Regions from separate parts of the Sphingomonas sp. TX0543 genome, predicted to be linked through region 1. Evidence: predicted binding sites of a transcription regulator. Region 1 holds the regulator's gene; each other region holds the start of a gene.
The links. The regulator LexA, encoded in region 1, represses DNA repair genes until DNA is damaged. The targets are predictions, from matches to a motif close to GTTCCNCNCTTGTTCT.
Positions count from the first base shown of each region.

Region 2: the regulator LexA is predicted to act here: its motif matches at 1,178-1,193, upstream of ACM61V_RS18205 (ImuA family protein).
Region 3: the regulator LexA is predicted to act here: its motif matches at 1,407-1,422, upstream of ACM61V_RS11750 (ATP-dependent helicase).

Region 1 is NZ_JBLZUS010000002.1:2,889,609-2,891,873, forward strand. It holds gene ACM61V_RS14495 (molybdopterin molybdotransferase MoeA) at 1-685, shown strand, start outside; gene lexA (transcriptional repressor LexA) at 742-1,416, shown strand; partial or broken gene ACM61V_RS14505 (ComEC/Rec2 family competence protein) at 1,493-2,265, opposite strand, start outside.
Region 2 is NZ_JBLZUS010000003.1:103,408-105,672, forward strand. It holds gene ACM61V_RS18200 (NADP-dependent oxidoreductase) at 63-1,079, opposite strand; gene ACM61V_RS18205 (ImuA family protein) at 1,214-2,008, shown strand; gene ACM61V_RS18210 (DUF6504 family protein) at 1,908-2,265, shown strand, end outside.
Region 3 is NZ_JBLZUS010000002.1:2,324,048-2,326,312, forward strand. It holds gene ACM61V_RS11740 (DUF3857 domain-containing protein) at 1-852, shown strand, start outside; gene ACM61V_RS11745 (GFA family protein) at 887-1,288, opposite strand; gene ACM61V_RS11750 (ATP-dependent helicase) at 1,426-2,265, shown strand, end outside.

The DNA of each region.
Region 1 (2,265 bases):
CACCGTGACAGTCAGTCGCCGCATACGCATCGCGCTGGCCGCCACCGGAGACGAACTGGTCGAGCCGGGCAGCGGCGGGGGCACTGGCCTGCCGGAATCGAACCGGTTGATGCTTCGTGCGATGCTTGCGGATCTGCCGGTCGAGTTCGTCGATCTCGGCATCCTCCCCGATCGGCTCGATGTTCTTACCGAAGCGTTCGCCAATGTCCGGGCGGACATGCTCGTCACCACCGGCGGCGCATCGGTGGGCGATCACGATCTTGTCCGACCCGCCCTGGAGGCGGCCGGCACAGCGATCGATTTCTGGCGGATCGCACTGCGGCCCGGCAAGCCGATGATGGCTGGGCGTCGCGACGACTGCGTGGTCGTCGGCCTACCGGGTAACCCGGTGTCGGCCTTCGTCACCGGCATGCTTTTCGTGCGCCCGCTCGCGGCGGCGATCGCGGGCGCGCGCGATCCGTTGCCGCAAACCACGCGCGCGACGCTCGGCGAGCCCCTGCCGGCCAATAACGAGCGCACGGACTATCTACGTGCGGAACTGCGCGGTGGCCTGCTTTACACCGCCGCGATTCAGGACAGCTCGATGCTCGCGACGCTGGCGCGCGCGACCTGCCTGATCCTGCGTGAGCCATATGCTCCGCCCGCGGCAATTGGCGAATCGGCGGAAATCCTGCCGATCGCTTGACCTCTCCTCGCTTGTTCCGTAAAGGTTCCGCGTCTGTTCGCCTGCGGAGGATCGCGATGCTTACGAAGAAACAGCATGAGTTGATCTGTTTCATCCATGATCGCCTCGCCGAAACCGGCGTTTCTCCGTCGTTCGAGGAGATGAAGGATGCACTGGAGCTGAAATCCAAGTCTGGCGTCCATCGGCTTATCAGCGCGCTTGAGGAACGTGGCTTTCTGCGCCGCCTGCCCAACCGCGCGCGCGCGCTCGAAGTGGTGAAGATGCCTGAACGGATCGAGGCGGCGCAGCGTCAGCCGTCCGCGGATCAGGCCCAGCCGGCGAAGCGCGCGCTTCCGCAACCAGCGAATGATGTGATCGAAATTCCGCTCCACGGCAGGATCGCGGCGGGCATGCCGATCGAGGCGTTCGAGGGTTCGTCATCGCTGCCGGTTCCCGCGGCACTGCTGGGGGCAGGCGAGCATTTCGCGCTCGAGGTGGCGGGCGATTCCATGGTCGAGGCGGGTATTTTCGATGGCGATTACGCGCTGATCCGCCGCACCGAGACCGCGCGTGACGGCGAGATCGTCGTCGCGCTGATCGACGACAATGAGGCGACGCTCAAATATTTCCGCCGCGAGGGGGCGATGGTCCGGCTTGATCCGGCCAACCGGAGCTACGATCCGCAGCGTTATTCGCCGGCGCAGGTGCGGGTGCAGGGCAAGCTTGCGGGACTGTTGCGTCGCTACGATTGAGGCGATCGCGCTCGCTGGCACGACGCTCCGGCTTTCGCGGGTAGGCGCCGGCGGAGGTTAGTGTCCTGGCGGCAATGACCCACGGATGCCGATCGCCCGCAACGTGAACCGTCGCGATCCTTCCGCTTGCAAGGCTGATGGCGATGCCGCCGGTTTTCTCCAGCATCGGGCGATCCAATAGCAACCATTGCGGCGTGCAGGCGCGCGGCAGGCGACGGTCGCTGACGACGATATCGGCCGCGCGACACGCCGCCACCATCTGCGCCCACGCCGGCAGATATCCGCTGCGCGTCGCAAGGATGCGCCATCGCCGGCCGCCTGCCATCCTTGTGATCATGCAGGCATCCCGACTGCAGGCGGCATCCGGCTGCTCCGACAGCGGCAGGGGATCATCCTCCGCGCCGGCATTCTCCGCCAGCATCCCGCGCACATAGTCCCCGGTGCGGTCGCGCAGTATCGCCAGATCGCCGCGCGCGGTGCGGATCGCCACATGCCGTCCGTCACCGGTAACAAGCAGGTCCGGTGCCGGCGTTGCCAGCGCCCAGCCCGCACCGAGAGTTAGCGGGATGAAGCCGAGCCGCCGCCATCGCGTCCGCCACAATGCCAGCCACAATCCGCCGACCGCCATCAGCGCATAGGCCGCCCCCGGCATTGCGGGCAACGCCGTCACCGAGCCTGGCGCGGCGGCCGTCGTTCGCGCGATCCACAGCAACAACGCGAGCGCCTTTCCGGTCAGCCACCACAGCGGGCCCCCGACCCCGATCGCGTCGAACAGCAGCGCCAGCGCCTCCAGCGGCATCACAACGAAGGTGGTGAGCGGGATCGCGACGATGTTCGCGAAAGCGCCGT
Region 2 (2,265 bases), on a different contig from region 1:
TATGCCGAACCTTACCCGGCATATTGCACATATAGGTTAGCGCCGGCTTATCGACAAGCGGCTTAGGCGGAATGCTCATCCATGCGCACCACGACCTTGCCCTTGGCGTGGCCGCCTTCGAGATAGGCGAACGCCCGTTTGATCTCGGAAAAGGGAAAAACGCGGTCGATGACGGGTTCGAGCTTTCCGGCATCGATGAGCTGTCCGAGCTCCGCGAGTTCGGCGCCACTGGGATGCATGAAGAGATAGCGATAGGTGACGCCGCGTTTTCGGGCCTCCGCACGCGAGCCATAGCTCGCGAACCAGAACAGCGTGGCGAGCAGCGCGCCCCGTCCGAGGTCTTTGCGCGCGGTCACGGGCTCCGGCAAACCCGCGATGGACACGACTTTGCCGCCGGGCTTCACGACGCCGAAGACTTTCTTGAGCGTTTCCCCGCCGAGCAGGTCGAAGACGCCATCCATGCCGCGAACATGATCTTCGAAAGCCTGCGTCGTATAGTCGATCACCACGTCGGCGCCGAGGCGTTCGACCAGCGCCTTGCCGCGCGGCGAGGCCGTGGTGATGACTTCTGCGCCGAGCCACTTGGCGATCTGGATGGCGAAGGTCCCGACCCCGCCCGCGCCGCCGGGAATGAAGACGCGGCTGCCAGGCTTCAGGTGAAGTTCGTCGCGTAGAGCCTGCAGCGCGGTCAGCCCCGCGAGCGGAACGCTGGCCGCTGACTCGAAATCGAGCGATGCGGGCATGGGAGCCAGGAGGTCGTCCGGAATGACCGCATCGTCGGCGAAGGCGCCTAGAGCATCCTTGGCCACGCGGGCGAAGACGCGGTCGCCGACCGCGAAGCGCGTCACGCCGTCGCCCAGCGCCTCGACGACACCGGCGAAATCGTTGCCCATGACGGCCGGCAGCTTGTACCTCTGGACGGCCTTCAACATGCCCTTGCGGATCTTGTAGTCGACGGGGTTGAGGCTCGCGGCCCGAACGCGCACGAGCACTTCATGCGCCTGGGGCAAAGGACGGGGCATTTCGCGGATTTCGGCCGCGTCCGGTCCGCCATATTTCTTGAGAACGAAGGCTCGCATGGCGCGCACCATGCCCGAAAAAGCGCGGTTTAGATATGTGGCGGGGCCAGATGCGAGCGGGGAAAATCGATCGTCCTTGACGAATCTGACGACTCAAGGGAACATAAAGAGAACGAACGAGTCGATAGTGATTGATGTCCGCCCTAGCTTCGCCCGACCAGCGGCCTTGTGCCGATCAGCTTGCTGCGCTTCGCGCGCAGCTCACGCAGGCCGAACGCCTGCGTGGGCCTGTGCTGGCATTCGGCGTGACGTCGCTTGATGAGCGCCTCGCGGGTCATGGCCTGGATAGCTGCGGGCTTCATGAGTTCGCGGCAGCAAGCGCGGCGCTGAGCGACGACGCAGCCACGACGCTCTTCGCTGCCGGAATTGCCGCGCGCTTCGCCGGGGCGCCCGGTTCCACGGTGCTATGGGCGCTGTCGAAATTCGACCTCTATGCACCTGGCCTCGAACAAGTGGGGCTCGGACCCGACAAGGTCCTTTATGCGCAGGGCCGCAAGGATAGCGAGGTTCTGGCGCTTGCCGAGGACGGTTTGCGAGACGGCGCGCTGGCCTGTGTGGTGGCCGAGGTAAAGGCGGCCGATCAGACGGCGACGCGGCGGCTTCAGCTTGCCGCTACCGACGGCGGAACGCCGATGCTTCTCTACCGGCGCCATCGGGCGCGTGACCGGTGTCCCTTCGATCAGCCATCCTCGGCGATGACCCGGTGGCGTATCGGCTGCGCACCTTCCGCGAGATTGCCCTATCCGGGAGTAGGCCACGCTCGTTGGTCAGTCGAGCTGGTCCGGCAGCGAAACGGCCATCCCTTTTCTCTCGAAGTTGAAGCGTGTGATGAACAGGGTCGCCTCGCTCTACCTGCCTCATCTCGCGATCGAGCGGATACGCCTGAGCGAGCGCGTCGGCAGGCTGGAGCCGTCCATCGAGCTGCCTGACCGCGGCGTTCCGTTCGCCGAACCGCCATTCCGCGGCGTGGTTGACGACAATCCCGGCGCCTGTTCGGTTCCGCGCGGTGGTGGCTGGCGTCCCGGCGCGCGCTGGGCGCAAGGTCACGCGCGGTCCTCGGGGCGAACCCTGGAGGAGCCGAGTGCTCTTCCCGGACACCGGCGCCCGGCCAAGCACGAAACCGGACGCCGGAGCGAAGGCGCGCATCATCCATTTCGCGCGATACCCCCGGATGAACGGAAACGGG
Region 3 (2,265 bases), 570 kb from region 1:
TGGGACCTTTCGTCGGGCGATCCTGCCGGCGCGACGCAGATCGCGGCAGTCGAGGCGATCTTCGCCAAAGCGATCGCGCAAGCCGATTCCGATGAGGCCTCCGGTTACATTAGCCGAGCGTCGCTCCGTATCGCCATCGCGGATCGGCGCGGTGCGGTAGCCGATCTCACTCGCGCGATCACGATCGCGCCATCGGTCGAGCTGTATCTCCAACGTTCGAACACATTCTATGATCTCGGCGATATGGCCGCCGCGCTCGCGGATGCGGAATCGGCGCGCGCGCTCGATCCCTCGTCGATGGATGCGACGGGGCGGGTCAGCGAGATCAAGGCCGAACGCGGCGATCTCGTCGGCGCGCTGGCCTTGATCGATCAACGCATCGCGCTGGGCGGCAATCTGCGCAACAGCTATCGCGAGCTGCGGGCGCAATTGCTGGGTGAATATGGCAGCGCGGCCGAATCGCTCGCCCTTTACGACAGCCTGATCGCGGACAAGCCGGGGTCGCCGTCGCTGATGAACGCGCGGTGCTGGGTAAAGGGCACGCGGCAAGTGATGCTCGACACCGCGTTGAAGGATTGCACCGCCGCCATCGAACTCGCCAACGACACGACGGGCGCGCTCGACAGCCGCGCGCTGGTCTGGTTTCGCCTGGGGAAATATCAGGAAGCGCTGACCGATCTCGACGCCGCACTGGCCGCCTCGCCCGATCAGCCGGAGAGTCGCTTCATGCGCGCCATCGTGTTGGCGAAGCTCCATCGGGAGCCGGAGGCCGCAAGGGAACTCGCGATCGCGCGACGCCTCCTGCCGCGTATCGACAAGCAATATGCGCGCTATGGAATCACGCCATCCTGACGGGCGATCGCGAGCGGCGCTTGCCGGGCGCCCGTCAGTCCATTCCCGGATAGGTGGCGAACTCGGGCAGGTCGGCCATGTCCCTCACCCAGCCAAGCCGATGGCTGACCATGATATGCGCGCCGGGCGGCGACTGTTCGGGATGGTCCATCGTGCCGGACTGGATATCGATTATTCCCGGCAGCATCACGGGGTTGCGATAGAAAAGCCCGGTGCCGCATTTCCCGCAGAATTCCCGCGTCACGCTTTCCGACGAGTGATATGCCGCGGTTTCCCCGCTGATCGTCACCTTGCTCTCATCGAACGCGATCCATCCGGCCAGCGGCGCGCCGGACCAGCGGCGACAGTCCTCGCAATGGCACAGGGCATGATGCTCCGCCTCCCCGTCCGCTCGCCACGTTACCGCGCCGCAATGGCACTTTCCCGAGATCGCCATCGAATCGCTCCTGCCGATGTTTTTATTTTGTTCTCACGAACCGCCAGCGGGCGCAAGTGGCGCGCAGATCGGCTCGGCCGCCGCCGGATGCCACGCCGCGCTTGCCCGCGGGCGCGCCGTTCCCTACCTGTTCGGTGGTGAGTGTTCCTGTATCCACCCCCGCCGACGCGCCCTATCTCGCTGGCCTCAACGCGCCGCAGCGTGAAGCGGTGCTGACCACCGACGGCCCGGTGCTCGTCCTCGCCGGCGCCGGCACGGGCAAGACCGCCGCGCTCACCGCGCGGCTCGCGCATCTATTGTGGACGCGCCGGGCCTATCCGTCCGAAATCCTCGCCGTCACCTTCACCAACAAGGCGGCGCGGGAAATGAAGGAGCGCGTCGGGCGGCTCGTCGGCGATGCGGTGGAGGGGATGCCGTGGCTGGGCACGTTCCACGCGATCGGCGCGAAGATGCTGCGCCGCCATGCCGAGCTGGTCGGGCTGCAGTCGAACTTCACGATCCTCGATACCGATGACCAGCTCCGGCTGCTCAAGCAACTGATCGTCGCCGCCGATATCGACGAAAAGCGCTTCCCCGCGCGCAGCCTCGCCGGGCTGATCGACGAGTGGAAGAACAAGGGCCTCACCCCGGCCGACATCGATGCCGGCGAGAGCGAGCGATACGGCAACGGGCGCGGCGGTGAGCTGTATCAGCAGTATCAGGCGCGATTGAAGGCCGTGAACGCCTGCGATTTCGGCGATCTGCTGCTGCATGTGCTCACGATCCTCAAGACCGATCGCGAGGTGCTGGCGCACTATCAGCAGCGTTTCCGCTACATCATGGTGGACGAATATCAGGATACCAACAGCGTCCAGTATCTCTGGTTGCGGCTGCTCGCGCAGGAGCGGCGGAATCTGTGCTGCGTCGGTGATGACGATCAGTCGATCTATTCGTGGCGCGGCGCGCAGGTGGAAAACATCCTGCGATTCGAGCGCGAC